DNA from 4 places in the Pseudomonas sp. GW821-FHT04D07 genome. Region 3 is predicted to be linked to each of the others. Evidence: predicted binding sites of a transcription regulator. Region 3 holds the regulator's gene; each other region holds the start of a gene.
What was found. Region 3 encodes FliA, which starts transcription of late flagellar genes. Its sites were predicted from a motif close to CTAAAGTTTNNNNNNNNNNNGCCGNTAA; they were not measured.
Positions count from the first base shown of each region.

Region 1: AC07T0_RS14770 (methyl-accepting chemotaxis protein) is a predicted target of FliA. The motif match lies at 3,192-3,219, and genes of this name have one in related genera.
Region 2: AC07T0_RS13265 (methyl-accepting chemotaxis protein) is a predicted target of FliA. The motif match lies at 4,307-4,334, and genes of this name have one in related genera.
Region 4: flgM (flagellar biosynthesis anti-sigma factor FlgM) is a predicted target of FliA. The motif match lies at 2,101-2,128, and genes of this name have one in related genera.

Region 1 is NZ_JBWKTH010000010.1:120,718-128,393, reverse strand. It holds gene leuD (3-isopropylmalate dehydratase small subunit) at 1-431, opposite strand, end outside; gene leuC (3-isopropylmalate dehydratase large subunit) at 428-1,849, opposite strand; gene AC07T0_RS14780 (hypothetical protein) at 2,050-2,550, opposite strand; partial or broken gene AC07T0_RS14775 (DUF4810 domain-containing protein) at 2,842-3,003, opposite strand; gene AC07T0_RS14770 (methyl-accepting chemotaxis protein) at 3,286-5,280, shown strand; gene AC07T0_RS14765 (SRPBCC family protein) at 5,418-5,882, shown strand; gene AC07T0_RS14760 (D-2-hydroxyacid dehydrogenase family protein) at 6,219-7,172, shown strand; gene AC07T0_RS14755 (hypothetical protein) at 7,287-7,676, shown strand, end outside.
Region 2 is NZ_JBWKTH010000008.1:187,532-195,207, forward strand. It holds gene AC07T0_RS13255 (autotransporter outer membrane beta-barrel domain-containing protein) at 1-427, shown strand, start outside; gene AC07T0_RS13260 (hypothetical protein) at 504-2,321, opposite strand; gene AC07T0_RS13265 (methyl-accepting chemotaxis protein) at 2,712-4,277, opposite strand; gene acnA (aconitate hydratase AcnA) at 4,554-7,295, opposite strand; gene rlmM (23S rRNA (cytidine(2498)-2'-O)-methyltransferase RlmM) at 7,498-7,676, shown strand, end outside.
Region 3 is NZ_JBWKTH010000001.1:646,041-653,716, reverse strand. It holds gene AC07T0_RS03085 (protein-glutamate methylesterase/protein-glutamine glutaminase) at 1-496, opposite strand, end outside; gene AC07T0_RS03080 (chemotaxis protein CheA) at 549-2,819, opposite strand; gene AC07T0_RS03075 (protein phosphatase CheZ) at 2,834-3,622, opposite strand; gene AC07T0_RS03070 (chemotaxis response regulator CheY) at 3,645-4,016, opposite strand; gene fliA (RNA polymerase sigma factor FliA) at 4,189-4,929, opposite strand; gene fleN (flagellar synthesis regulator FleN) at 4,926-5,759, opposite strand; gene flhF (flagellar biosynthesis GTPase FlhF) at 5,881-7,209, opposite strand; gene flhA (flagellar biosynthesis protein FlhA) at 7,221-7,676, opposite strand, start outside.
Region 4 is NZ_JBWKTH010000041.1:12,725-20,400, forward strand. It holds gene AC07T0_RS29495 (MFS transporter) at 1-320, shown strand, start outside; gene AC07T0_RS29500 (flagellar brake protein) at 387-1,130, opposite strand; gene AC07T0_RS29505 (flagella synthesis protein FlgN) at 1,226-1,693, opposite strand; gene flgM (flagellar biosynthesis anti-sigma factor FlgM) at 1,742-2,062, opposite strand; gene flgA (flagellar basal body P-ring formation chaperone FlgA) at 2,215-2,976, opposite strand; gene AC07T0_RS29520 (chemotaxis protein CheV) at 3,057-3,983, shown strand; gene cheR (protein-glutamate O-methyltransferase CheR) at 4,038-4,865, shown strand; gene flgB (flagellar basal body rod protein FlgB) at 5,104-5,511, shown strand; gene flgC (flagellar basal body rod protein FlgC) at 5,515-5,958, shown strand; gene flgD (flagellar hook assembly protein FlgD) at 5,974-6,702, shown strand; gene flgE (flagellar hook protein FlgE) at 6,734-7,676, shown strand, end outside.

The DNA of each region.
Region 1 (7,676 bases), on a different contig from region 3:
CTGATCTGCGCACTCTGCGGCTGGCTCACCACCTGCCCCAAACGCTGCGCCGTGGCCTCGTCCAGGGTGATCAACAACACCCCGTTGCGCTGGCAGTTATCGTAGAAAATCCCGGCGAAACTGCTACCGATCAGCGCCCGGATCCCCATCTGCTTCAGTCCCCACACCGCATGCTCACGGCTGGAGCCACAACCGAAGTTCGGCCCCACCACCATGAAGCTGGCGCCTTTCCAGGCCGGCTGGTTCAGCACGAATTCAGGATTGAGTTCACCGGAAGGTAAAAACCGCAGATCGAAGAACAAACCACGGTCCAGCCCGTTGCGATCGATGCCCTTGAGAAACTGCTTGGGCATGATCACGTCGGTGTCGATATTGGCCGCCAGCATCGGCGCGGCCTTGCCGGTGACTTGGGAAAACGGCTGCATGCTCATGGCCTTGGCTCCAGGTGGCGAATATCGATCAGGTGTCCGGCAATGGCTGCCGCGGCGACCATCGCCGGGCTCATCAAATGCGTGCGCGCGCCCGCGCCCTGACGCCCTTCAAAATTGCGGTTGGTACTGGAGGCGCAACGATCACCGGGCTCCAGCACGTCATCGTTCATCGCCAGGCACATCGAGCAACCCGACTGCCGCCACTCGAAGCCGGCGTCGATAAACACCGCCGCCAAGCCTTCTGCCTCGGCCTGATCGCGCACCTGGGTCGAACCCGGCACGATCATCGCCCGTACATGCTTGGCCACCTGCTGGCCACGCACCACACGGGCCGCATCACGCAGGTCCTCGATGCGCGCGTTGGTGCAGGAGCCAATAAAAGCATGGCTGATCACGATCTCGTTCAACGGCATGCCGGCCTCCAGCCCCATGTAGTTCAAGGCACGGCGCATGTCCTGGCGCAGGATCAGGTCGCTGATGCCTTGCGGGTCCGGCACGCGCGCACCGATGGGCGCGGCCTGGTCCGGGCTGGTGCCCCAGGTGACCATGGGCTCCAGCGCGCTGGCATCCAGTTCGACTTCGCGGTCGAACCGCGCACCGACATCCGTGTGCAGCTCCCGCCAACGGACCACGGCCTGCTCCCACAGCTCGCCCTTGGGCGCCCGGGGCTTGTCCTTGAGGTAGGCGAAGACTTTCTCGTCCGGCGCCATGAAAGCACCGCGCGCCCCCGCCTCCACCGCCATATTGCAGATGGTCATGCGTGCCTCGACGCTCAGGGTATCGATGGTCGAACCCCGGAATTCGATGGCATAGCCGGTGGCCCCGGAAGCGCCGATCTTGCCGATCAGCGCCATGATCACATCCTTGGAAGTCAGACCCGCTGCCAGCTCGCCGCTGACCGTAACCCGCATGGTCTTCAGGCGCTTGTAGACCAGCGTCTGCGAGGCCAGCAGATGCTCGATCTCCGAGGTCCCGATACCGAAGCCAAACGCGCCGAGGGCGCCATAGGTGGTGGTGTGGCTATCACCGGCGGCGACTACCATGCCCGGCAGGATAAAGCCCTGCTCCGGGGCGATCACATGCTCGATGCCCTGGCGCTTGTCGAGCACATCGAACAGTTCGATAGCGAAGTCGGCACAGTTTTCGGCCAGGTATGACACCTGCCGCGCACCGCCGGCGTCCGGCATGGCCGCAATGCGCTTGGGCGCGGTGGGGTTCACGTGGTCGACCACGGCCAGCGCGGTTTCGGCGCGCCAGACTCCGCGCTGGGCTTCACGCAGGCCGCTGAAGGCTTGCGGGCTGGTGTATTCGTTGATGACCTGACGGTCGATATACAGCAGGACATGGCCCTGATCATCGAGGCGACACACCGTATGGGAGTCGATGTGCTTGTCGTAGAGGGTTCTTGTTTGAGTCATGGTGGCGCTCGCAGGAATGAAAGTACGCGAGGCTGTCGGATCACGGCGGCAGGCCGACAGACGTCACGGTCATCATAGGCGGCGAGCACGGACCATCAATGGCGGGAGGGTGATGGCTGGGAACATGGATCGTGTTTGATCGGCGCTTGCCTGGCGCAAGCACCTGGCCGATGCAGACGGTCATCAGTGCGACAAGGGTTTCAGACCTTGGTATCGATCGACATGCTCGCGCCGGAACTGGCGAACTGCTGCAGGTTCAGCAACACGTTAATCGCCTTCTTGTATTCCGGGATCATATGATTGGAGAACTGGTCGCTGGAGCTGCCGCTTTGCAGCGTGCTGATCTGGCTGGCGAAATAGTCCAGCGCGTTGAATTTTTCGCCTGGCTTGTTTTTCGTCCCGGCGGTAGCCAGCAGGCCGGCGGTGGTCGTGCTGATCAGGCCATGTTCCTTGAGGATATTGCTGTACTTGGTCAACTGATCCGGGGTGACCGATTTCGGGTCGAAGCCCTGGAACTGCGACTGCAGCTTGTCCTTCTGCATCTGCGTGGTGTCGAGGGCGGTCGGATCCCTCGGGATGTTGTTGAGCACCTGCTTGTTCTTGATTTCCTGCAGGTTGGCGTTCTTCGTATCGGCAGCCTTGCGCTCAAACACGCGAGTACTGAGCGCGGTGGCCCAGGCGACGACTGAACCACTGCTCATACCCGACCTCCGGCCATACGGTCGAGGGAGATGTCACCGTGCTGCTGAGGTCCTTTCAAGGCGAGCATAAGCAGTGTCCTGTCAAAGGTGGAAATAAGAAATGATTCCAGTCATGTAACATGAATGTACAAATATACAATCTTTGTTACAAGACACCCATCGAAAAGATGTACTGCAATTGTGGGTTGGGGCGAAGCCAATACGACGAATAATCCACGCTCTTGGGGACTGCGCAGCCACCCAGCAGACTCACCAGCAACAGAGCGTCCAGAGCACTCAGAAAACGTGGATTCATTGCTTAATCCCCTTCTTGGCATTGCCCAATAGAAAGTCCATGTAAGCCGTCGATTCAGGGAACAAGGCTTTCTCGGTGTGGAACTGCTGCACCATCTGATCGTCCTTGCCAAGGCTGCCGTAGAGCATGCCCAGATGGACGTGATAGCCCGGTAGCGCGGCAATATTGGTGATTGGCACGCCATGCCCGCCTGACTCAGCGTGGAGCCTCCGCTGACGGCAATCCCGCCCGCCTGGGCCAGCAACGACTGCCAGAACATCGCGTTCGCCAGAATGAACGCCAGCCCGCGCTTGGGTAATCCGCAAAAGTGTTCACGGCTCCCTGGCACTTTCTTGCACGATCGTACCTAAAGCTCGCTTACCCCAAGCCGATAACCGAACGAAGCCCTGACGAGATCAGGCCGACCGAATAATAAAAACCGCTTTGCTAGGACAGCTCCCATGCCCATGTTCCGTACGATCCAAGCCCGCTACACGCTGTTTCTGGTCCTGTTCGTTCTGCTGCTGTTCGTCCTGACCGTGGTCGGGATCAGCCAGTTGGTCGCCCCCACGTTGCGCCAGACCGAAGAACAGGTCGTACTCAACCGCGTGGCCGAAGTGGCCGAGCAGATCAAGGGCGAGTTGAACAAGGTCCAGGCCCAGCAACGCAGCATTACCCAGACCATTCCCCTGCTCGACAGCGACACCATCGACAAGGTCCTGCCCGGCCTGGTGGACCAGTACGGCGAGTTGAAGGTCTTCGGTGGCGGTATCTGGCCCCTGCCCGGTCAGCGCACGCCAGGACGGAACAAGCACAGCACCTTCTGGCATCGCGATGCCAACGGCCAGTTGAAGGTCAATACTTTCTGGAACAGTGCCGAAGCACCCAACTATTACGAGCAACCCTGGTACAAGGGCGGCATGGCCACCCCACGCGGCCAGTGCGCCTGGGCGGCGGCCTACAAGGATGACGCCAGCCAGGAACCGCGGACCAACTGCGCCATGGCCATCCAGCGCGACGGTGCGCCGTACGGCGTCTCGACCATCGACGTGACCCTGGGTTTCTTCAACGACCTGGTGGCGAGCAAGGAAAAAGACATCGGCGGTGAAATGCTGATTGTCGAAGCCGACGGCAAGATCATCAGCAACAGCAGCCATATCAACAGCCCGGTGGTGCTCAAGAACATCAACGACCTGGCCGGCAACTCGGCCTTCGCCGCACAGGTCAAGACCGCTCTGCAAAACCGTGACGCCGCGTCCCATCGCGTGGAATTCAACAATGACGGCGTGGCCAGCACCTTCTTCATGCGCCCCATCGAAGGCACCCCCTGGTACCTCGCCACGGCCCTGCCGACCCAACTGCTCGCCGCCCAGCGCGATGACGTGCTCAATACCCTGGCCCTGCTGCAGATCCCGATGATTGTGCTGCTGGTGCTGTTGCAGGTGTATGCCATCAGCCAGCTGGTCAACCGCATGCGCGCGCTGAAGACCAATATCGACGCATTGTCCACCGGCGATGCCGACCTGACCCGGCGCATCACCATCCGCGCCGAAGACGAGCTGGGGGCCATCGGCCACTCGGTGAACCGCTTTATCGTCTACCTGCAGAACATGATCGGCGAAGTCACCCAGGCCACCGGCGACATGGCCTCAAGCCTGGACAAGCTGCAACAGACCTCGGCCCATACCAACCAGATCCTCACCCGCCACGCCTCGGAAACCGAACAGACGGTCACCGCCATCACCGAGATGAGTGCCACCGCCGACACCGTGGCGCAGAACGCCGCCGAAACCGCCGCCTTCACCCAGCGCGCCAACGAACATGCCGACCGTTCGCGGGTGGTGGTGGGCGAGGCGTCCAATAGCGTGATCGCCCTGATCGACGAAGTCTCCAGCGCCACCCATAAGGTCGAGAGCATGCAGCAGGATGCCCAGCGCATCACCGAGATTCTCGGGGTGATCGGCGCCATTGCCGGGCAAACCAACCTGCTGGCCCTGAACGCCGCCATTGAAGCCGCCCGCGCCGGCGAGCAGGGGCGTGGCTTCGCGGTGGTCGCCGACGAGGTCCGCGCCCTCGCCGCCCGGACCCAGGCCAGCACCTCGGAAATCAACGAGATGCTCACGCGCCTGACCCAGGGGGTCAGTTCGTCGGTCGCCGCCATGGAGAATACCCAGGCCAGCTGTCAGTCCGCGGCCGACGCCACCGCGCGGGTCAACGCCGGGCTCGATGAAATGGCCGGCTCCGTCAGCCATATCAACAGCCTCAGCACCCAGATCGCCACGGCTGCCGAACAGCAGAGTTCGGTCACCGAAGAGATCAACCGCAGCATGGTGCAGATCCGCCATATGGTCGATGAACTGGTCCAGAGCGGCCATGCCACCGATGCCAACACCCGCAGCCTGCTGGACGCCAACAACCGCGTCAGCGCCTTGATGGGCCGTTTCAAGGTCAAGTAACACGCTGCCGCTCGTGCCCCGGAGTCGGGGCACGACCGCCGGTCTTGTGTTGGTCTTGTAAAGTACGAAATATTTTGTATCACCTATGCTCATTACTGTTTCCGCCTTTTAACAAGGATTGCAGTCGGAGCAGAGCCATGGAACCCCCCTCTTTCCAGCCTTATGCCAAAACGCTCAGCAACAAAGTCTATATAGAAGCCGATATCGAGACGGTCTACGCCTACGTGACCCAGCCGGATCGCTGGCACGAATGGCACCCCACCTCCGTCAGCGCCGAGACCGGCATCCGTGGTCCCTTGCCCAAGGATCAGCGCTTCACCGAAGTCATCGACCTGCTGGGTTTACGGATCGAGATGAACTATCGGGTGGTCATCGCCGATGCCCCGGGCGAGTTCAAGATGGCCTTTACCTCCGCCGTGGTCGATGGCTGCATCCACTACAGTTTGTTGCGTGACGGCCGTGGCACGCTGTTTGTCCGCACCCTGCAATACATCACCGAACTGCACCTGAACGGTTTGCACGCACGCATGGTCGAGGTCTCGACGCGGGCGATGGACAACCTCAAGCACCTGTTGGAAACCCCACAGCGCTCCACGGCCTGACACCTCACAGCCCTCCGCCAATTTTGTGGGAGCTGGCTTGCCAGCGATGAGGCCATCAAGTCCTGCATTGAACTCACCGACGCCATCGCCGGCAAGCCGGGCTCCTACAGGTTCAGTGGCGCTCTCTAGAGATGCGTTAATCCAGGGTTAATCGCCGCTCACCAGCATCGCTCCGATTCTTCTGAAAATTCTGTATGTCGAATGCCCGCGCGCCCACGTCGCGATCGCCTGGAACTCGGCGCTAATCTACGACATGATCTTCACTCAGCCGGTCTATTACCCGTTCAAGGACCTGCTCGACCGGCGGGTCAGCAAACAATAACGAGGAAAGAGTGAATGCCCCTACAGATCGCGGTAATCGATGACTGGCAAGGCGTGGCCGCCGAGGCGGTGGACTGGAGTGCCTTGAGCACCGTGGGCCAGGTCAGTTTTCTCCACGACTACCCGGCCGATACCGCAACCATGGCCGAGCGCCTGGGTGGTTTCGAGGTGATCTGCGTGATGCGCGAGCGCAGCCCGTTCAATGAGGCCCTGCTGCGCCAACTGCCGCGCCTGAAGCTGCTGGTGACCGGCGGTATGCGTAACGCCGCCCTCGATATCAAGGCCGCCAGCGCCCTGGGCATCCAGGTCTGCGGCACCGACAGCTACAAGCAGGCCGCGCCGGAGCTGACCTGGGCGCTGATCATGGCCGCCAACCGCAATCTGCTCAAGGAGGCCAACTCCCTGCGCGCCGGACACTGGCAGCAAGGCCTGGGCGGCGACCTGTATGGCAAGACCCTGGGCATCCTCGGCCTGGGCAGCATCGGCCAGCGTATTGCCGGCTACGCCAAGGCGTTCGGCATGCGGGTCATCGCCTGGAGCGAGAACCTCACCGCCGAACGCGCCGCCGAATCCGCCGTGGAATACGTCAGCAAGGCGGAACTGTTCAAGCAGGCCGACCTGCTCACCGTGCACCTGGTGCTCAGCGAGCGTTCCCGTGGCCTGGTGGACACCGAGGCCCTGGCCTGGATGAAACCCTCGGCCTACCTGATCAACACCGCACGTGGGCCGATCGTCGACGAACAGGCGCTGATCGCGGCACTGGAGCAAGGCCGACTGGCCGGTGCCGCGCTGGACGTCTTCGAACAGGAGCCGTTGCCAGCCGAGCATCCCTTCCGCAAGCTGGACAATGTCCTGGCAACCCCCCATGTCGGCTACGTCAGCCAGAACAACTACCGGCTGTTCTACAGCCAGATGATCGAAGATATCCAGGCCTGGTCGGCCGGGCAGCCGATCCGGCTCCTGAGCTAAGCACGCGGCTGCCTGGCTGGTGCAATAGATAAGTACCTCCACCTCGGCCTCGCGCCTTCGTTTACTCGCTCCTGAAGTGCCGTCACCTTCGACGGCACGCCCAGGAGAACGAGCATGACCCGACCCACCTTCGAACTCGGCGGCTGGAGCCAGACCCTCACTCGCGAACCCATGCCGCATTTCACCCAGATGATGTACGGTATGGTGACCCATCTCGACGGACTGACCACCGGCACTGTCAGCACACCCGGCTGGAGCCCCGCTACCTCGGCAGCTCCACGTCCAGACGGTTACACTGGCAAAGTGCTCTGGAGCTACGGCGGCGGCCTCTGCTCACCGAAGGCCAAGCCGGCCGACCAGAACGAGATCGACGCCATCGTCAACGCGACCCTCGACAATAACTGGGACGGCGTCGACTTCGACGACGAGTGCCAGATGAACATCCCGAATGTCATCACGGCCATGCAGATCCTCAAGCAGCGGAACAAACAGACCCGTTTTGGC
Region 2 (7,676 bases), on a different contig from region 3:
CGGCAAACACATCAAGCTGCGTGACGATCTGTTTGTCGAACCTTACGCCCAGCTGTCCTCGGTGCTGGTCAAGGGGGATAACTACCAGTTGGACAACGGCCTGAGAGTGGATAACGGCCGGACCGTTTCCGTGCTCGGCAAGGCCGGCGCGACCCTGGGGCGCAATCTCGAACTGCGCGATGGTGGTTTGCTGCAGCCTTACTTGCGGGTGGCCATGGCCCATGAGTTCTCCCGTAACGACAACACGGTGAAGGTCAATGACACGGCCTTCGACAACAGCCTGTTCGGCACCCGTGGCGAGTTGGGCGTGGGGGTTTCCGCGGCGCTGTCGAAGGACCTGCAACTGCACGCTGATTTCGACTATATGAAGGGCGAACATATCGAGCAGCCTTGGGGCGTCAATGTCGGCCTGCGCTACGCCTTCTGATCCCTGTCGTCATGGATGACCGCCGCTATCGAAGCCCTCGACGATGGATCGCCGAGGGCTTGTTCATGACGGGCGCTCAACGCGCCATAACGGTCGCGCGTGACGAGATGTAGACATCGGCGGGTAATGAGGTGACCCGCCCCAGCTCGCTGATCACCTCGTAACGGGCCCGGCCACGACCATGCTCGATGGCCATCAGGCGCGCCAGCGGCACCCGCAGCCGGCAGCCGTTGCGCAGCTCGTGCTCGCTGACCAGGCGTTCGGTGCTGAAGCTCGCGGCCTCGATCTCGTTGCCCCCGGTAAGCGCGTCAAAACCGCAAAAGCGCAGGACGATGCGGTCGCCGACTTTCATGTTGCGATAGGGGCTGACCAGCAGCACCGTGCCCTCGGGATCCTTGCGCGGGTCCACTACATTCAGCACACTGGCCCCGGTGAACACCGGCTCCATCAGGCCCGCCGAGCCGCCCGGCAACTGCATCTGAAAAATCACCGCGACCGATTGCTTGGGCGAGTAGGAGGTGTTCGGGTTGCCTTCCCGGGTCACGGTGTACTGCACGCTGATATCGACGCCGCAGCCTTGCTCGGCAATCAGGCTGTTCGGTACGTTGATCACCAGGTAGCAGGCGGCTTCGACATCCCGTGGGGTAATCGTGCGTACCAATGGCTGGCTGGACTGGCCCCAGAACAGGTTGATCCGGTCGCCGGCCTGGAACGCCCTGCGCCAGGCGATGACCGCGTCGGCCGAGAGTTGCGCATTGTCTTCATCGAGGTAGTTGTCCAGCCGCCGGCCATGCGCATTCTTGCCCTTGATCAGCGGCGCGGCCAGGGCCTCGTTGACCATGGTCTGCGGGGTCGGGTCCTGCGGGCCGGGCAACTGCAAAAAAACCTTGAGTTCCAGGTCGGCCGAGGTGAACACCTCGCCATTGCGGCGCACTTGGTAGTTCACCCGGGCCGGACCGTCGCCGTGGCGGGAAATCACCAGATAACGCGCCATGACGTTCAGCAGCAGGGGCTTGTCCAGTTCGTGGGCGGTGATGATCCGCCGGGCGGCGGCCCGTTCGCCGTTCCACAGCACGCAGATTTCGTCACCGATGGCGACATGCTGGTAGGTGGGCACCGCGATCTTCACGCCGACGCGGGCCTGGGCGTCGTGCACCTGGCCATTGTCGAGTTGCAGGGCCTGGGGCGCTTGCAGGTTGGTCGGTGCTTGCTGCAACTGCAATTTGAGCGTCACCGCTTGCGAGCGCACGGAGGTGTTGCCGGCGCGATCGCGGATGCTGTAGCTGAGGGCGAACTCGCCGTTGCCCAGGTGTTCGAGGAAACTTCGATCAACGCTGAATTGGACTTTATCGCTACCGGGTTGATCGGCTTGTACGGTATGGGTAGGGCCGGCCAGTTCGCCCCAGTAACTTTGAATAACATCGCCCCACTGCATGTCGAAGTAGCCGGGGACCGTGACAGTGAGTTGGTTGCCCAGGGCCACGAGTTCATTGTTGCTCAGGCCGTCGAGGGCGATTGTCGGGAGGATAAGGGCGGCGAGAAGAGTGCCGCCGGGTGGGCTGCGGTCAATGATAAGGGGGGTGGTTTGAGACAAGTAGGATATTTCGCCTGAACTTGTCGTGACCCGGTAACCGAGCTGATAGAGGCCTTCTACGGCCAGCGTGGCGACGGGGATGTGCGTATACAGGATATAACCGGATTGGAGAGGGGAGGTCAGTTGAATGGGGTCGCCAATCAATGCGTTGTTCCAGGTGAGTTGATAGCGGTCATCGGGCCTGGCATTCGGCCAGAGCGGCAGGGAGACCGAGACGGGCCTGGCAAGCTCGCCGACAGGCAGCAGCCCGTCCTCCGGGGCAGCTTGCTCGACACGGGGGGCGATAAGGTCCTCTTTCATGACGCGAGACTGTAGGGTGTTCACTAGATCCATCATAAGGATAGTCCTGCTATCTAATTGAGTGTTGTCAGGTAGTTTCACGGTCGGACGCTTTACCGATTATTGTGAGTGTTTGCGTCGGTACGTGTGGGTCTGGCAAATAAGGCATGAAAGTCTCAAGTGGGTAGTAACTATCTATGCGATGTCATGCCAGAGCTTTAACGAATAGTAACTGCCGGAGCTTGTCAAGAGTTTTGCAGGGTTGGGTTTGATGGTGGTGTATTGTGTCAGTGAGAGGTTTATAGGCTTTAGGAAGTTTCTTACTTTAAAAAAAGAGTTGATTAACTTTTCTTTGGATAATAAAAAACCCGATGACTATTAATCATCGGGTTTTTCAGGGCTCTTTGACACTCAGCGGTTAAAGCGCTCCACCAATGAATACTGCGTGTTGGCGGTGCGGGTCAACTCTTCGCTCAAGTGCGCCGAGTCGTGCGCCTGTTCCGAGGTCTGGTCGGCCAGTTGCGCGATGGTGCTGATATTGCGGCTGATCTCTTCGGCCACCGAGCTTTGCTCTTCGGTGGCGGCGGCGATCTGGGTGGTCATGTCGGTGATATTGGCCACTGCTTCGCTGATCCCCACCAGCGCCGCGTCGGCTTCCATGACCCGAGCCACGCCTTCCTGGGCCTGGCGGTGGCCGGCGTCCATGGTTTGCACGGCGTTGCCGGCGGTCTGTTGCAGCTTGGCGATCAGGGCGTGGATCTGGCCGGTGGATTCGCTGGTGCGTTGCGCCAGTTGACGCACTTCATCGGCGACCACCGCGAAACCACGACCCATTTCCCCGGCGCGGGCCGCTTCAATGGCCGCGTTCAAGGCCAGCAGGTTGGTCTGGTCGGCAATGCCCTTGATCACATCGACCACGCCGCCGATCTCGTCGCTGTCCTTGGCCAGTTGCGTGACCGTGCTGCCGGTCTCGCCGACCACCACCGACAGGCGTTCGATGGCCTCGCGGGTTTCGCCGGCGATATCGCGGCCGCGACTGGTCAGGCGATTGGCTTCCTGGGTGGCATCGGCCGTGCGCTGGACGTGGCTGGCGACTTCCTGGGTGGTGGCGGCCATCTGATTGACGGCGGTGGCCACTTGCTCGGTTTCCTGGCGCTGACGATCCAGACCGGTGGAGCTTTTCTGCGCCAGTTCGTCGGACTTCTTCGCCTGGTTGGTCAGGTGCTCGGCGGTGTCCTGCAAGCGCGTCAGGCAGGTTTTCAGGCGTGCTTCCTGGCTGAGGATGGACATTTCCAGGCGGGCCTGGGCACCACGGCTGTCGGTGTACATTTGCGCGATCAGCGGGTCGGAGGTGGTCTGTTCGGCCAGGAGCAACAGGCGCTTGAGGCCGCGCTGCTGCCAGCCCAGGCCCAACAGGCCGAGCGGTACCGAGACCGCCGCGGCGAGGGCGAAGCCCCAGTAGGAGTTGAGCCAGACACCGATCAGGAAGCTGACCTGGCTGACCAGGATGAACGGCAGCCAGTCCTGCAGCACCGGCAGCCACTTGTCGCGCTGCGGCACGGCCGACTTGCCCTGGTTGATGCGCTGGTACAGCGCCTCGGCGCGGCGGATCTGCTCGGCGCTGGGTTTGACCCGCACCGACTCGTAGCCGATCACCTGGTTGCCGTCGAAAATCGGCGTCACATAGGCGTTGACCCAGTAATGGTCACCGGTCTTGCAGCGGTTCTTGACAATGCCCATCCATGGCAGGCCTTGTTTCAGAGTGTTCCACATATGCGCAAACACCGCCGCCGGAACGTCCGGGTGCCGCACCAGGTTGTGCGGTGCGCGGATCAGTTCTTCGCGGGAAAAGCCACTGATCTCGACAAAAGCGTCGTTGCAGTAGGTGATCACGCCTTTGGCGTCGGTAGTGGAAATCAACCGTTGCTGAGCGGGGAAGGTGCGTTCGCGTTGGGTTATGGGTTGGTTATTACGCATGGTTTCTCTATCCGCAAGGCTTTGACGATATATCGGCAGGGTTGGGGAAATATTGAATATGGTTTTCAACACTGAGGGGCGGCTCGCATCTTACTGTTCGCGGACTTGACCTCAAGGTGAATGGCTTGCAGCAACAGTGGCTGGAGCCTAGCAGTGTACGAAAAGTAGCGCCTTATTTCGTTGAGTTTAATTGGCACCTGAGTACCACGCTTGTCCCCCCCACATAAAAGCACCGGCCGGGGCCGGTGCTTTATCAGACGACTTGCGGTGCGCCGATCAGGACGCGATCAACTGCCGCAAGACATAATGCAGAATCCCCCCGGCCTTGAAGTATTCCACTTCGTTCAAGGTATCGATCCGGCACAGCACCTCGATTTTCTCCTGGCTGCCGTCCTCACGGGTCAGGGTCAGCGTCAGGTTCATTCGCGGTTGCAGGTCGGCGCCGCTCAGCCCGCTGATATTCAAGGTTTCCTTGCCGGTGAGCTGCAGGCTCTTGCGGTTCTGGTCGAGCTTGAACTGCAACGGCAGCACGCCCATGCCCACCAGGTTGGAACGGTGGATACGCTCGAAACTCTCGGCGATCACCGCCTTGACCCCCAGCAGGTTGGTGCCCTTGGCGGCCCAGTCACGGCTCGAGCCGGTGCCGTACTCCTGGCCGGCAATCACCACCAGTGGTGTCCCTTCGCGCTGATAGCGCATGGCCGCGTCATAGATCGGCAGCTTCTCGCCGGACGGTACATGGAGAGTATTGCCACCTTCCTCGCCGCCGAGCATTTCATTGCGGATGCGGATATTGGCGAAGGTGCCGCGCATCATCACTTGGTGATTGCCGCGACGTGAGCCGTAGGAGTTGAAGTCCCGCGGCTCCACGCCTTGTTCGCGCAGATAACGGCCGGCCGGGCTGTCGGCCTTGATATTGCCGGCGGGGGAGATGTGGTCGGTGGTCACCGAGTCGCCGAGCAGGGCCAGTACCCGTGCGCCCTGGATATCTTCGATGACCGGCAGAGGCCCGGCAATATCGTCGAAGAACGGTGGATGCTGGATATAGGTCGAATCCTTCTGCCAGACATAGGTGGCGGCCTGTGGCACTGCAATCGCCTGCCACTGCGCGTCGCCAGCGAAGACTTCGGCATACTCCTTGTGGAACATGGCGGTATCGACCTGGGCCACCGCGTCGGCGATTTCCTTCTGACTGGGCCAGATATCCCGCAGGTACACCGGCTTGCCGTCCTGGTCTTCACCCAGCGGCTCGCGGCTGATATCGATGCGCACGCTGCCGGCCAGGGCGTAGGCCACCACCAGCGGCGGCGAGGCCAGCCAGTTGGTCTTCACCAGCGGATGCACCCGGCCCTCGAAGTTGCGGTTGCCGGACAGCACCGAGGCGACAGTGAGGTCGGACTGGGTAATGGCTTTTTCAATCGGCTCGGGCAACGGCCCGGAGTTGCCGATGCAGGTGGTGCAGCCATAGCCCACCAGGGCGAAGCCCAGTTCGTCGAGGTAGCGGGTCAGGCCGGCGGCCTTGTAGTAGTCGGTCACCACCTTGGAGCCGGGGGCCAGGGAACTCTTGACCCAGGGTTTGCGTTTGAGGCCTTTTTCCACGGCTTTTTTCGCCACCAGGCCGGCGGCCATCATCACGCTGGGGTTGGAGGTGTTGGTGCAGGAGGTGATAGCGGCGATGACCACGGCGCCATTCTTCAGCCGGTAGGTCTGGCCCTCGTAGTTATAGTCGGCCTCTCCGACCATATCCGCATTGCCCACCGCGACACCGCCGCCGCCTTCGCTTTCCAGCCGGCTTTCGTCCTTGTGCGCCGGTTTGAATTGCAGCGCCATGAAGTCGCTGAAGGCTTGCGCGACGTCCGGCAGCGATACCCGGTCCTGCGGGCGCTTGGGCCCGGCCAGGCTGGCGGCGACACTGGCCATGTCCAGGGCCAGGCTGTCGCTGAAGGCCGGTTCATGGCCCGGCAGCCGCCACAGGCCCTGGACCTTGCTGTAGGCTTCCACCAGTTGCACGGTTGCGCTCGGCCGGCCGGACAGGCGCAGGTAATCCAGCGTCACCTCGTCCACCGGGAAAAAACCACAGGTGGCGCCGTATTCCGGAGCCATGTTGGCGATGGTCGCGCGGTCCGCCAGGGGCAGTTCGGCCAGGCCGTCGCCGTAGAACTCGACAAATTTGCCGACCACGCCTTTCTTGCGCAGCATCTGGGTCACGGTCAGCACCAGATCGGTGGCGGTGATGCCTTCCTTGAGCTTGCCGGTGAGCTTGAAGCCGATCACCTCGGGAATCAGCATCGACACTGGCTGGCCGAGCATCGCCGCTTCCGCCTCGATGCCACCGACACCCCAGCCGAGCACGCCGAGGCCATTGATCATGGTGGTGTGGGAGTCGGTGCCGACCAGGGTATCGGGGAAGGCGTAGGTGTGGCCGTCCTCATCCTTGGTCCAGACGGTACGGCCGAGGTACTCGAGGTTGACCTGGTGGCAGATCCCGGTACCCGGCGGCACCACGCTGAAATTGTCGAAGGCGCTCTGGCCCCAGCGCAGGAAGGCGTAGCGTTCGCCGTTGCGCTGCATTTCGATATCGACGTTCTGGCCGAAAGCCGCCGCAGTGGCGAATTTGTCGACCATCACCGAATGGTCGATCACCAGGTCGACGGGGGAGAGCGGGTTGATCCGCTGCGGATCGCCGCCGGCCTTGGCCACGGCGGCGCGCATGGCGGCCAGGTCGACCACCGCCGGCACCCCGGTAAAGTCCTGCATCAGCACCCGGGCCGGGCGGTACTGGATTTCCCGGTCGGAGCTGCGGGTCTTGAGCCAGGCGGCGATGGCCTTGAGGTCGGCGCCGGTGACGGTCTTGCCGTCTTCCCAGCGCAGCAGGTTTTCCAGCAGGACCTTGAGCGACATCGGCAACTTGTCCAGGTTGCCGAGGGACTTGGCGGCCTCCGGGAGACTGAAGTAGTGATAGGTCTTGGCGCCTACCTTCAGGGTTTTAAGGGTTTTCAGGCTATCGAGGGAAGACATGAAATGACTCCTTGAGGCCCGCACGGCACGGGCCGGGTGGAACGAACAGAGCCTTAAACCTAGCTCCGATTGGGAAAACTGGCTAATTACTGGACTCTATGGGCAGGTCCAAGGTTCCGAACTCGGCTATGATGCGCCGGTTTGTGGGGAGGGGGCATTTCGACAAGCCCCCTCGCCACAGCGGCGACCCAGGAGTTATCCAATGAACACCCTCTTTATGCATTGCCGGCCCGGCTTCGAAGGCGAAGTCTGCTCGGAGATTTCCGAGCACGCCGCGCGCCTGGACGTCCCGGGCTATGCCAAGGCCAAGACCAACAGCGCCTGCGCCGAATTCGTCTGCAGCGATGACGACGGCGCGCGCCGGTTGATGGCCGGCTTGCG
Region 3 (7,676 bases):
GCACGGGCGCCGGAGCCGGGCTGCCATAGCTGCCGGACGCCGGTGTCGGCGTAACGGCCGGAGACGGCGCGGCGGCGGGAACACTGCTGAAGCGACGGTTACTGCGCGAGATGCTGTGAACCTTCTCGCACAACAGTTGCTTGACCTTCTCGGGATTGCGCGAGATGTCTTCGAAATTCTTCGGCAGGAAATCCACGGCCCCGGCGTCCAGCGCATCGAGGGTCACTCGGGCGCCTTCGTGGGTCAGGGACGAGAACATCAATACCGGAGTCGGGCAGCGCTGCATGATATGCCGCACCGCCGTGATGCCGTCCATCATCGGCATCTCGTAGTCCATGGTGATCACGTCCGGCTTGAGGGCCAGGGCCTGATCGATGGCTTCTTTACCGTTGGTCGCCGTACCGACGACCTGGATGCTCGGATCCGCCGAAAGGATTTCCGAGACGCGGCGGCGGAAAAACCCCGAATCATCCACCACCAGGACCTTGACTACCATAAACACTCCGTTAGGCACGGCGGCGGACTTAAGCGCCGCCGCCGGTCCAGAATCAAATACGCCGTGCGGCGTAACGCTTGAGCATGCTCGGCACGTCGAGAATCAAGGCAATGCGACCGTCACCGGTAATGGTGGCGCCCGACATACCCGGAGTCCCCTGCAGCATCTTGCCCAGCGGTTTGATGACCACTTCTTCCTGGCCGACCAACTGATCGACGACGAAGCCGATCCGCTGGGTGCCCACTGAAAGGATCACCACATGGCCTTCGCGCTGCTCTTCGTGAGCGGCCGAGCTGACCAGCCAGCGCTTGAGGTAGAACAGCGGCAGGGCCTTGTCGCGGACAATCACCACTTCCTGGCCGTCGACCACGTTGGTGCGCGACAGGTCGAGGTGGAAGATCTCGTTGACGTTGACCAGCGGGAAGGCAAAGGCCTGGTTGCCGAGCATGACCATCAGGGTCGGCATGATCGCCAGGGTCAACGGGACCTTGATGACGATCTTCGAGCCCTTGCCCTTGGTCGAGTAGATGTTGATGGTGCCGTTGAGCTGGGCGATCTTGGTTTTCACCACATCCATGCCCACGCCACGCCCGGACACGTCGGAAATCTCGGTCTTGGTCGAGAAACCCGGGGCAAAGATCAGGTTGAAGCAGTCGGTCTCGCTCAGGCGATCGGCCGCATCCTTGTCCATCAGGCCCTTCTTCACCGCGATGCTGCGCAGCACGTCGGCGTCCATGCCCTTGCCGTCATCGGAGATCGACAGCAGGATGTGGTCGCCTTCCTGCTCGGCGGAGAGGATCACCCGACCGCTGCGGGACTTGCCCATGGCCTCGCGGTCGGCCGGTTCTTCGATACCGTGGTCGACCGAGTTGCGCACCAAGTGGACCAGCGGGTCGGCCAGGGCCTCCACCAGGTTCTTGTCGAGGTCGGTCTCTTCGCCCACCAGTTCCAGGTTGATCTCTTTCTTCAACTGCCGGGCCAGGTCGCGAACCAGGCGCGGGAAGCGGCCGAAAACTTTCTTGATCGGCTGCATGCGGGTTTTCATCACCGCGGTCTGCAGGTCGGCGGTCACCACGTCGAGGTTGGACACGGCCTTGGACATGGCCTCATCGCCACTGTTCAAGCCCAGGCGCACCAGGCGGTTACGCACCAGCACCAGTTCGCCGACCATGTTCATGATCTCGTCCAGGCGCGCGGTATCGACCCGCACGGTGGTTTCCGCTTCGCTGGCGGCCGGCTTGTCACCAGCGGCGGCGGCAGGTGCCGGCGCGCGGGCCGGAGCCGGTGCCGGTGCCGGCGCGGCCTTGGCCGGGGCTGGCGTCGCCGCTGCCGGAGCAGGTGCCTTGGCGGCAGGCGCGGCAGCAGCGGCCGGTTTGGCCGCCACCGGCGTAGCCACCGCCGTGGTCGCGGCCACTTCGGTGAATTTGCCCTTGCCATGCAACTCGTCGAGCAGCGATTCGAATTCCTGGTCGGTGATCAGGTCACCGCTGGCGGCGCCTGTACTTTCAGCCGCCTGGGCCGAAGCCGCGGTGGTATCGAGCGCTTCGACCTTGAACGACCCCTTGCCATGCAACTGGTCCAGCAAAGCTTCGAATTCGTCGTCGGTAATATCGGTACTTTCCGGCGCACCGCTGGCGGCAGCTGGGGCTGCCGGCGAAGTCGGTGCCGCGACCGCATCCGGGGCGAACTGGCCCTTGCCGTGCAACTGGTCGAGCAGCGATTCGAACTCGGCATCAGTGATTTCATCGCCGCCAGCCTCGCCCGGCGCCGCACCCACGGCCATGGCTTTTGGTGCCTCGGCTGCGGCCTTGACGCTGTTCAGGGAGTCGAGCAGCAATTCGAATTCATTGTCGGTGATGTCACCAGACTCGCTTTCAGCGACCGCTTCAGGCACCACGGCCTCGGCCACCGGCGCGGCCACGACTTCGGCAGCCGCCGGTTCCGCCAGACGCGCCAAGGCCGCCAGCAGTTCCGGGGTTGCCGCAGTGATCGGGCCACGTTCGCGCACTTCGCTGAACATGCCGTTCACCGCATCCAGCGCTTCCAGGACCACGTCCATCAGCTCCGAGTCGACACGTCGCTCACCCTTGCGCAGGATGTCGAACACGTTCTCGGCGATGTGACAGCACTCCACCAGCTCGTTGAGCTGGAGGAAGCCGGCGCCCCCTTTTACAGTGTGAAAACCGCGAAAGATTGCATTGAGCAGGTCCGCATCATCAGGCCGGCTTTCCAGCTCGACCAGTTGTTCGGACAGTTGCTCCAGAATCTCGCCGGCCTCAACCAGAAAATCCTGAAGGATCTCTTCATCGGCGCCGAAGCTCATGTGTTTGGGTGCTCCTAGAATCCAAGACTGGAAAGCAAATCGTCGACATCGTCCTGACCGGACATAACGTCTTCACGTTTATCGGCATGAATCTGCGGACCTACACCCTTGGCCAACTCATTTTGCGGATCTTTTTCGGCAAGGATGGCATCGTGATCATGCTCGATACCGGCAAAACGGTCGACCTGGCTGGCCATCAGCACCAGTTTGAGCAGGTTGCTTTCCACTTCGGTGACCATTTGGGTCACGCGCTTGATCACCTGACCGGTAAGGTCCTGGTAATCCTGGGCCAGCAGAATATCGTTCAGCTCGCTCGACACCGCGCGGGTTTCCTGCTCGCTGCGGGACAGGAACGTCTCGACCCGCCGCGCCAACTCGCGAAACTCCTGGGCACCGACTTCGCGCCGCATGAAACGGCTCCAGTCAGCGCCCAAGGCCTTGGCCTCCACGTTCAGGCCAGTGACCCTCGGGGTCGCACTCTCCACCAGGTCCATGGTGCGGTTGGCCGCGGCTTCCGTCAGCCTGACCACATAGGACAGGCGCTCGGTGGCGTCGGTGATCTGCGAGACTTCCTCGGCCTGCGGCATATGCGGGTCGATCTGGAAGTTGACAATAGCGCTGTGCAATTCGCGGGTGAGCTTGCCGACTTCCAGGTACAGGCCACGGTCACGGGTCTGATTCAGCTCATGGATCATTTGCACCGCGTCGCCAAATCGACCTTTTTCAAGGCTGTCGACCAGTTCGCGGGCATGTTTTTTCAGGGTTAGTTCAAAATCACCCAGTGAAGATTCGTTGTGCTCCATAGCGCCCCCGTGGTGGACTTCATCAGCCGATGCGTTCGAAGATTTTCTCGATCTTCTCTTTCAACGCCTGGGCCGTGAATGGTTTGACCACATAGCCGTTTACACCGGCCTGGGCAGCTTCGATGATCTGCTCGCGCTTGGCTTCGGCCGTGACCATCAACACCGGCAGGTGCTTGAGCTTTTCATCGGCACGCACGTGGCGCAGCAGATCGATGCCGGTCATGCCGGGCATGTTCCAGTCAGTGACCAGAAAGTCGATGCTACCGCTGTTGAGGACGGGAATCGCGGTAGTACCGTCGTCCGCCTCAACCGTGTTGGTGAACCCGAGGTCACGCAACAGGTTCTTGATGATCCGCCGCATCGTTGAAAAATCGTCAACGATGAGGATTTTCATGTTCTTGTCCAATTCGACCTCCAAGCAGTCTTAAACGCGTTCAGCACCTGGACGCGCTGTTCAATCAATTCGGCACAGCACTCAACGACTGCATGGAAACCTCATCCGGCCGAGTCTCCCACAGGGCGTCAAACGCCATGTCGGTCTCGTTCGCAGTGTTCCCGCACTGCCTTCAACGCGCTCGCCACTCCCCCAAACGCCCCCGCAAGCGGGCCGCGCACTGGCTGTGTAACTGGCTGACTCGCGATTCGCTGACCCCCAGCACCTCACCAATTTCCTTGAGGTTCAGCTCTTCGTCGTAGTACAGCGCCAACACCAGTCGCTCACGCTCCGGCAAATTGGCAATCGCATCCGCCAGCGCCGCCTGGAAGCGTTCATCTTCCAGATCGCGCGACGGTTCGAGATGAGCACTCGCGCCGTCCTCGTGCAGCCCTTCATGTTCGCCGTCCTGCAACAGGTCGTCGAAACTGAACAGGCGACTGCCCAAGGTATCGTTCAAAATCCCGTAATAATCGTCGAGACTCAATTGGAGTTCGGCTGCAACCTCGTGATCTTTAGCGTCACGGCCGGTTTTTGCTTCAATTGCACGAATTGCGTCACTGACCATGCGTGTATTGCGGTGCACCGAACGCGGTGCCCAGTCACCCTTGCGCACTTCATCAAGCATCGCGCCGCGGATACGGATGCCGGCATAGGTCTCGAAACTGGCACCTTTGCTCGCGTCGTACTTGGTCGAGACCTCCAGCAGACCGATCATCCCGGCCTGGATCAGATCCTCGACCTGAACGCTGGCCGGCAGTCGCGCCAGCAGGTGATAGGCAATACGTTTGACCAAAGGTGCGTAACGCTCGATCAGTTCATACTGGCTGTCACGTGACGACTTGGAATACATGCGATAGCCACTGGCAGTCATAGAACCGGTCCCGCACTCGTTTGATGCACCAGACGCTCGACGAAAAACTCCAGGTGCCCCCGAGGATTGGCAGGGAGCGGCCAGGTGTCGACCTTCTGCGCGATTGCCTTGAACGCCAAGGCGCATTTCGAACGGGGAAATGCCTCATAGACCGCGCGCTGCTTTTGCACGGCCTTGCGGACACACTCGTCATAAGGAACGGCGCCGACGTATTGTAGGGCCACATCCAGGAAACGATCCGTGACCTTGGTCAACTTGGCGAACAGGTTGCGGCCTTCCTGCGGGCTCTGGGCCATGTTGGCCAGTACGCGGAAGCGGTTCATGCCGTAGTCGCGGTTGAGCAGTTTGATCAAGGCGTAGGCGTCGGTGATCGAGGTCGGCTCGTCGCAGACCACCAGCAACACTTCCTGGGCCGCGCGGACGAAGCTGACCACCGACTCGCCAATACCCGCGGCCGTGTCGATCACCAGCACATCGAGGTTGTCGCCGATATCGCTGAATGCCTGGATCAGGCCGGCATGCTGCGCCGGGCTCAGGTGCACCATGCTCTGGGTCCCCGAGGCCGCCGGCACGATGCGAATCCCGCCCGGACCTTGCAACAGTACGTCGCGCAGTTCGCAGCGGCCCTCGACCACGTCGGCCAGGGTGCGTTTGGGGGTCAGGCCGAGCAGGACGTCGACATTCGCCAGCCCCAGATCCGCATCCAGCAGCATGACGCGCCGGCCAAGCTCAGCCAGCGCCAGGGACAAATTCACTGACACGTTGGTCTTCCCGACGCCACCTTTGCCGCCGGTCACCGCGATCACCTGTACGGGATGCATGCTGCCCATGTTCTCTTCTTACCTTGTCTTGCTTAGACGGAAGGCCACATAAGTGGCTGCGCGTTCACTTGTCGGAACAATGCGTGGCAGACCATCGATGTAGGTAATTTGCAACGTCTGAATACTCATCTCAGCCCACCCGCTTCGACGGGCTGTGGTAGATATCAGCGAACATATCGGCCATGGCTTCCTCGCTGGGTTCTTCCTGCATTTGCACACTGACCGCCCTGGACACCAGTTGATGCCGGCGTGGCAGGTGCAGATCATCCGGAATACGCGGCCCGTCGGTCAGATAGGCCACGGGCAGTTCGTGACTGATAGCCAGGCTCAGCACTTCGCCGAGGCTCGCCGTTTCATCCAGTTTAGTCAGGATGCAACCGGCCAGCCCGCAGCGTTTATAGCTGTGGTAGGCGGCCGTCAGCACCTGTTTCTGGCTGGTGGTAGCCAGGACCAGATAATTCTTCGCCTTGATCCCGCGTCCGGCCAGGCTTTCCAGTTGCATGCGCAACGCCGGGTCGCTGGCCTGCAGGCCGGCGGTATCGATCAGCACCACGCGTTTGCGCAGCAGCGGATCGAGGGCCTGGGCCAGGGACTGGCCCGGGTCGACATGGGTCACCGAGACATTGAGGATCCGCCCCAGGGTCTTGAGCTGCTCCTGGGCGCCGATGCGGAAGCTGTCCATGCTCACCAGCGCGATGTTCTGCGCGCCGTACTTGAGCACGTAGCGCGCCGCCAGCTTGGCCAGCGTGGTGGTCTTGCCCATGCCGGCAGGACCGACCATGGCAATCACACCGCCCTCTTCCAGTGGCTCGATCTCGGGTGTGACAATCATCCGCGCCAGGTGCGCCAGCAGCATGCGCCAGGCCTGGCGTGGCTCGTCGATCCCGGTAACCAGTTCCAGCAGGTCGCGCGACAGCGGCCCGGACAGGCCGATGCGCTGCAGACGGCGCCAGAGGTTGGCCTGCTGCGGCTGACGGCCTTGCAACTGGTTCCAGGCCAGGGAGCCCAGCTGGACTTCCAGCAGCTCACGCAGGCCGTTGAGTTCCGAACGCATCGAGTCGAACACCCGCTGGTCCACCGCCGGGGCGTGCACCACAGGCGCTGGCGCCGGGCGCCGCGGCTCGTCGAAAGTCGGTTCGATCAGCGGCTCGGCGGCGGTCAGCGGCAGGCCGGCGAACAGTTGGCGATTGGTTGCGTTGTCGGTATCGCCGTCACTGCGCAAGCTCAGTTCGGCCTGGGCGGTGACGATACGCGACTGGGTCTTGCGCAGCTCGTCTTCGAGCTCCATGTTCGGCACCCGCGGCGACAGCGCCGAGAGCTTGTAGTCCAGGGCAGCCGTCAGCTCGACACCGCCCGCAATCCGGCGGTTGCCGATAATGGCCGCGTCCGAGCCCAGCTCATCACGCACGAGCTTCATGGCCTGACGCATATCGGCGGCGAAAAAACGCTTAACTTGCATAACCCACTACCTCAGCCGTTGGGCCCTACTGTCGCAACGATGGTCACTTGCTTGTTGTCCGGAATTTCCTGGTAGGCCAAGACATGCAAACTTGGCACCGCCAGTCGTCCAAACCGCGAAAGCATCGCGCGAACCGGTCCAGCTACCAGCAGGATCACCGGCTGCCCTTGCATTTCCTGGCGCTGGGCGGCGTCGATCAGCGAACGCTGGAGTTTCTCGGCCATGCTCGGTTCCAGAAGAACGCCTTCTTCCGAGCCTTGTCCGGCCTTCTGCAGACTATTGAGCAATATCTGTTCCAACCTGGGCTCCAAGGTGATCACAGGCAGCTCGGACTCAAGCCCCACAATGCTTTGGACGATTGCACGGGACAATCCGACGCGAACCGCGGCAACCATAGCGGCAGTATCTTGACTCTTGGAGGCATTGTTGGCGATCGCTTCGGCAATGCTGCGGATGTCGCGGACCGG
Region 4 (7,676 bases), on a different contig from region 3:
CCCTGGTGGCCGGTGTGCTGATGAAGCTGTTCGGCAGCCAGATGCTCTACGCGTTTTTCAGCTTCTTCGCCTTGATGCTGGTGTGGCGGATCCGACCTGCGGCGGTGACCAACCTGCATCAGGTCGAGGATGCGCCCTTGATGCACGTGGTCATGCCGGAAGCCATGTCGCCGCTGGGCGCGGCGCTTGACCCGCGGGTCGATGAGCAGATCGTGCTGGACCAGATGTGCGACAGTGTCGTGGCCACGCCACCCGAGGCCGAGGTGGCGTCCGAGGTGGACGAGTCGGACCCGGAGCCGGCGTACAAGTCGAGCAACTGAAACGTTGGGCATAAAAAAACGGGCCACCTGATGAGGATGGCCCGTTTTTTTATGGCGATTGCTGGATCAGAAATCGTCGTCTTTATCGAAGCGCCGCGCTTCACGCTGCAGCTGATAGACGAAACGCTCGACCTGGCGTTGGACCAGGCCGCTCATGTTGTGGAAGCGCACGCCGGCGAAGGTGGTGTTGATCCTTTCTTCGAAGTGCAGGTGGCGCAGCTCCACGGGGGCGGTCATGGGCCCGAAGGGCAGGGCGGCAATGAAACGTTCGTAGACCTGGCCCAGTTGCAGGCGCTCGGAGATATCGCCTTCGAAGCGCAGTTTGCAGCCGGTGGCGGAAATGTCCAGCAGCTTGCCAGTCAACGGCGCCTTGAGCTTCTCGCCGCCCAGTTCGACATTGACCAGCGCGGCCAACTTCAAGGCGGCGCGGAAGGCATTGCGACGTTGGTGATAGACCACTTCATTGGGCATCGAGCCACGGTAGCAACCGTTGGTCTCGTCGATGGTCATGGGTTGCGGCTGTTCCCAGGCGATTCGCACACCTTCATGGAAGCCTTCGACGCGAAAGGGCTCACCGGCGGACAGGAAACGTTCGCCGTCGCGCGGCATCATTTCGTCCAGGGCCAGGGTGCCGGTTTCACGGTCAACATCGATCACAAAACTCTGGAAGCGCTGGCTGCGCTCATGAAAAGTGATGATCAGCGGGTCGTGACTTTCCTGCAGCATCCGTAGGTTGGCGGAAATTTCCAGAGGCGTGCTAAGCACCTTGGGTGGCTGCGGAGCATCTTCCGCGCTTGAGGCATTGGACACGGTTCATCAATCTCCAGACAAAATACGACTGCACGCAAAGGCTAGCATTTTGCCAGCATGTTGCGCGCCTTGATAGAGCACGCGCAAGGCCCGGTTCAAGCCTGACTGAGCGGACGCGGTTTCATGGACATCGCCGTTGAGCCGCGCGCGTCATAGAGGGCGGGGGTTTCGCCGCCGGTCAGGATCTTCAACTGGTTTGCGGTTGTCGCTTGCTGAACCTGGATATTACGGCCGTTGAGCTCGTTGGCGGTTTGGCAATCGGCCAGCAATTGGGTCAGTACATCGCTCTGACTCAGCAACTGTTCGCCAATGCTGGACTGCGCGGCGAGTTGTTCCAGTCCGGTACGGTTACTGGGCAAATTGAGGTCAGCCAGTAGCTGGCTGCGCTTGCGGCCGTGTTGTTCCAGCAGAACGATCAACGCTTGCTTGCGGGCCAGAATCTCCTCCAGCTCGAACATGTTGCGGCCATGGAGCGCCAGGGATTCGGCGCGCAGCAACTCAAGCAGGTCTTGAGCGGGGGCAAAATCGTCGGTGATCAGTTGCAGCAGAGTGTTGTCGTGCATGGCTGGCCTTGGTTTTTAAGCGTCCAAAAGCCTGACGCAGGCCGAAGCCTAGCGCTGGGCTTCGAAGTTGAGCAGTTTGCTGGCTACGCGGTTGCTGTCGACTTTGTAGCTGCCATCGGCAACCGCCTGTTTCAACTCGGCCACACGGGCACTGTTGACAACAGGTTGGTCGCGCAGCTTGTCAGTGACTTGTTGCAACTGCTGAGCCTCATTGCTGAGGTGTACCGATTCCCCGCTTTGGCTGACCGAGGCGGCCGGAGTGCTCACGGCTGCGGATTTGCCGGAGCCGTCGGCTTCCTTGCTGGCGCTGGTGCGCGTACTGCCTGTCAGTGACGGGGCGTTATTCAAACGACTGAAATCGATGACCATGATGGAAAAAACCTCTGGGTATTTGGACGCTTGCCTTGTTTTCGGCCATACCCGGGAAAACTTTAGGCTCATATGAGCATGAGTCTGCGTGTGTCGGCGGTGTCCCTGCCTGGGACACAGTTTAGGAAAAGCTGCCGCTTAACGCCAGTTCTCTACAGCGCGACTTCCACCTGTCCCGGCGCGGTTACCCGTGCCTTGATCACCCGTTGGGAGTTCAGGTTCTTGATGCGGATCTGTTCGTTCAGGCCGCCGTTGGACAGGGCTTCGCCCGGCATCTTGACCACCAGGCCGCCGCTTGTCGCACTGATGACCACCTGGTCGCCCTTGCGGACCACTTCGGCCTGTTCCAGATGAACCAGGGTGACGACCTGATCCATGACCATTGGTCGGACAAGTTTCTGCCCGATGGCCTCCTCCGTGGTCGTCAGGAAGCCCTGGTTGATCAGGCTGATGTCGCGTTCGCGCAGGGCGACATCGCCGGGCTCGATGATTCCGGCGCGTTTCAGCGGGCGCGTGCTGACCACCACATTGCGGAACAGCTTGACCTGGGCCGGTACGAACACGGTCCAGGGCGAGTTACCTTCGCAGCGGATCTTGACCGTGACCCGACCAATGGGGATGGCAGGGCTTTCCAGGCTGGCTGTCAATTCCTTGTCGCAAGCGGCCAGGCGTAGGCGCGGATCGAGCTGGTTGACCTGGATTTCGTAGCGTCCTTCGGTTTGACTGGTCGCCAGATAGTCTTCTACGGTGAACTCAAGAAAGCCTTGGGTCACGCCGATAAGCTGATCAGGCAGGGTCGCTGAGTCGGCAAAGGCAGGGCCGCCGGGGTTCAGACTGCATAAAACCGCCAAGACCCAGAGCAATCTGCGGTACTGTGATGTCAGGCGTCGAAAAAATGTCGTTTGTGCTTTCATAACAGTATAAAAAGCAAGGCTCGTGCCGTTTAGTGCTGAATAAGCGTCGGATCATGAAGCTTGTGTGAGAGGTGGCTGGCATGGCGGGTGTGATGGATTCGGTGAACCAGCGTACGCAACTGGTCGGGCAGAATCGCCTTGAACTGTTGTTGTTTCGTCTGGACGGTCAGCAGTTGTACGGGATCAACGTGTTCAAGGTGCGGGAGGTGCTGCAGTGCCCCAAGCTGACCCTGATGCCCAAATCCAGCCCGGTGGTCTGTGGCGTGGCGAATATCCGCGGGGCAACCATTCCCATCCTGGATCTGGCGATGGCCACCGGGTCGGGCGCTCTCAAGGATCAAAGTAATCCGTTTGTGATCATTACCGAGTACAACACCAAGACCCAGGGTTTCCTGGTGAAGTCGGTGGAGCGCATTGTCAACATGAACTGGGAGGAGATCCATCCGCCGCCCAAGGGCACCGGACGCGATCACTACCTGACCGCCGTGACCCGGATCGACAACCAGTTGGTGGAAATCATCGACGTCGAGAAAATCCTTGCCGAAGTTTCGCCGACCTCCGAGTCCATCTCTCATGGGGTGGTCGATGTCGAGACCCAGGCCAAGGCGATTTCCATGCGGGTGCTGACGGTGGATGACTCGTCGGTGGCGCGCAAGCAGGTCACGCGTTGCTTGCAGACCGTGGGCGTGGAAGTGGTGGCGTTGAACGACGGCCGGCAGGCGCTGGACTACCTGCGTAAGCTGGTCGAGGAGGGCAAGAAGCCGGAAGAGGAATTTCTGATGATGATTTCCGACATCGAAATGCCTGAAATGGATGGCTACACTCTGACGGCCGAGATCCGCAACGACCCACGCATGCAAAAACTTCATATCATCCTGCATACTTCCTTGTCAGGGGTCTTTAATCAGGCAATGGTCAAGAAGGTCGGTGCCGATGATTTCCTGGCCAAGTTCCGACCCGATGACCTGGCAGCACGGGTAGTCGGTCGGATCAAGGCAGCAGAATAAGCGATCAGGGACCTCCGTTCCTGACGGTACGAACGATTGTAGAGGCGGCATCATTTGTCTACGGGTAATTTGGATTTTGAACAGTTCCGGGTCTTCCTGGAAAAGGCCTGTGGCATTCTGCTCGGTGAAAACAAGCAGTATCTGGTTTCCAGCCGTCTCAATAAATTGATGGAACAGCAGGGGCTCAAATCCCTTGGCGAATTGGTCCAGCGGATCCAGACCCAGCCCCGCAGCGGTTTGCGCGAGCAGGTGGTGGATGCCATGACCACCAATGAGACCTTGTGGTTTCGCGACACCTACCCCTTCGAGGTCCTGAAGAACAAGGTGTTGCCGGAAATGATCAAGGCCAGCCCCGGCCAGCGTCTGCGGATCTGGTCGGCGGCCTGTTCGTCGGGGCAGGAACCCTATTCGATCTCGATGTCGATCGACGAGTTCGAGCGGACCAACATGGGGCAGTTGAAGGGGGGCACGCAGATTGTCGCCACCGACCTGTCCGGGCTGATGCTCACCAACTGCAAGAGCGGCGAGTACGACAGCCTGGCCATCGGCCGCGGCCTGTCGCCCGAGCGTCTGCAACGCTTCTTCGACCCCAAGGGGCCGGGACGCTGGGCGATCAAGGCGCCGATTCGCAGCCGGGTGGAATTTCGCTCGTTCAACCTGTTGGACAGCTATGCGAGCCTGGGCAAGTTCGACATCGTGTTTTGCCGCAACGTGTTGATCTACTTCTCCGCCGAGGTGAAGAAAGACATTCTGCTGCGTATCCACGGTACCTTGAAACCGGGAGGCTACCTGTACCTCGGCGCCTCGGAAGCCTTGAATGGGCTGCCGGATCATTACCAGATGGTGCAATGCAGCCCGGGAATCATCTACCAGGCCAAGTAGGCGCCAAGTCCTGCACGAAACGGGAACCCCGACGGGTTCCCGTTTTTTTTGCGACGCTTTTGCCGCTTTACCGGCACTCGGCGGAAATGCCTTGCCGCTTTTCTGGCATTGCCGCCCGCCACCTGCCCGCAAGCCCTTGATTTACCAGCATTGAAAAACTGGCATGGGCCTTGCTTTGTCACTTGCAATGAAAAGCCTGTTTCACAAAACCAGGTCAACCCGCTAAAGGTTTCCCGACATGAGCATCAACTTCGATAAAGCGCTGGGTATCCATGAGCAAGCCTTGGGCTTCCGCGCCCAGCGCGCCGAAGTTCTGGCGAACAACATCGCCAACGCCGATACCCCGAACTACAAGGCTCGGGACATGGACTTCTCCTCGGTGCTCGCTGAGCAGAGCGACAAGGCCAAGAACGGCAGTTTCGCGCTGAACACCACCAACACACGCCATATCGAAGCCGAAGGTCTGAGCAACGGCGATGCCACGCTGCAGTACCGCACGCCGATGCAGCCGTCGCTCGACCAGAACACCGTGGATGCGCAGATCGAACAATCGAACTATGCGAAGAACTCGGTCGATTTCCAGGCCAGCTTCACCTTGCTGAACGCACGATTCAAAGGGCTGGTTTCAGCCCTGCGTGGAGAATAAGTCATGTCCCTAGCCAGCGTTTTCAACATTGCCGGTACCGGCATGAGTGCCCAGACCACTCGCCTGAACACCGTCGCCAGTAACATCGCCAACGCCGACACCGTCTCGTCGAGCATGGACCAGACCTATCGCGCCCGGCACCCGGTGTTCGCCACCATGTTCCAGAACGGCCAGGGTCAGACTGACAACTCGCTGTTCCAGAACCAGGACGGGGCGGGTGCCGGCGTCCAGGTCATGGGCGTGGTCGAGGACCCCAGCAACCTGGAGGCCCGTTATGAGCCGAACCATCCGGCGGCTGACGCCAACGGCTATGTCTATTACCCGAACGTCAACGTGGTTCAGGAAATGGCCGACATGATTTCCGCCAGCCGTTCGTTCCAGACCAATGCGGACATTATGACTACCGCCAAAACCATGATGCAGAAGGTCCTGACCCTCGGTCAGTGATAAGGGACGATTCCTATGACGGTTTCCAGCACTTCGTCGAGTGGTAATTCGACACTTGATACGATCATTGCCAACTCCCAGAAGGCGAGCACCGGCAGTACTGATGCGCTGGGCAATGCCATCAGCAGCGCCGCCGGCGGCCAGACCCTGGGCAAGGACGCGTTCCTGCAATTGCTGGTGACTCAGCTGAAGAACCAGGACCCGCTCAACCCCCAGGACAACAGTGCCTTCGTCGCGCAGTTGGCCCAGTTCAGCAGCCTGGAAGGTATCCAGACGCTCAACACCAGCGTGAACAATATCGCCAGCTCCTTCACGTCGTCCCAGGCGCTGCAGGCCTCGTCGATGGTTGGGCGTTCGGTCATCGTGCCGACCTCCCAGGCCGTGGTCGATACCAGCAAGACCTTCAGCGGTACGGCAGTGGTTCCAAGTTCCGTCAGCGATGTGACCCTGAAAATCAGCGACTCCAGCGGCACCGTGGTCCGGACCATCGACATGGGCTCCCAGGCCGCTGGCAACGCCGCGTTCACCTGGGACGGCAAGAACGATGCCGGCACCCTGCTGACCAGCGGCACCTACACCTTCAATGCCACCGCGCCGATCAGTGGCACGGCCACGGCGCTCACGACCAACCTGCCAGCGACGGTCAGCAGCGTGACCCTGGGTCAGAACGGCGGCGAAATGATGCTCAACCTGGCGGGCCTGGGCAGTATTGCTCTGTCCAAAGTCCAGACCATTGGCCTGTAAGAGCCGACCAACACGAAGTAAGGAGTGAACCATGTCTTTCAATATCGGTTTGAGCGGTCTCTCTGCGGCCAGCAAGCAACTTGACGTCACCGGCAACAACATTGCCAACGTCAACACCACCGGCTTCAAGTCGTCCCGTGCGGAATTCGCCGACGTGTACTCGGCGACCAAGCTGGGCACCGGTGCCAAGAGCATCGGTAATGGTGTGAACCTGGCCAACGTCTCGCAGAACTTCGGCAACGGCGGCATGGACAGCACCGGCAACGTGCTGGACATGGGCGTGCAAGGCAACGGCTTCTTCGTCCTGAGCAGCAACGGTTCGCTGAGCTACACCCGTGCCGGTACCTTCAAGACCGACAAGGACGGCTACGTCACCAACACCGATGGCACCGCGAAACTGCAAGGCTATGCCGCCGATGCCAACGGCAACATCATTCCGGGTGTACTGACCAACCTGCGGATCGACACCTCGAACCTGTCGCCGCAGACCACTACCAAGATTGGCTCGACGCTCAACCTCGACTCCACGTCGGCGGTGATTGCCGCACCGTTCGATGCGACCAATACCGCGACCTACACCAAGCCGTTCAGCACCACCATCTATGACACCCAGGGCAATTCCCACTCCCTGGACCAGTATGCGGTCAAGACCGGTTCCAATACCTGGAACGTCTATTCTTTGATTGATGGTCGCAACCCTGACGGCACGGCAGCAACGGTGGGTGGCGCCACCGACCCTGTTCCGGTGGCTGTGACTTTTGACTCTGCGGGCAAGTTGGCGAGCATCGGCGGTGTCGCCGGCCAGACCAGCATCACCGTTACCGGTTGGGTGCCCGGCACCGTGACCGCGGGTGTCTGGGCCGCGAACGGCGCGAGCGCGAACGCCGCCGGCATTGCCGTCGACTTTTCGAAAACCACCCAGTTCAACGCCACCACCGCCCGTAGCGCCATCACCAACGATGGTTATGCCACCG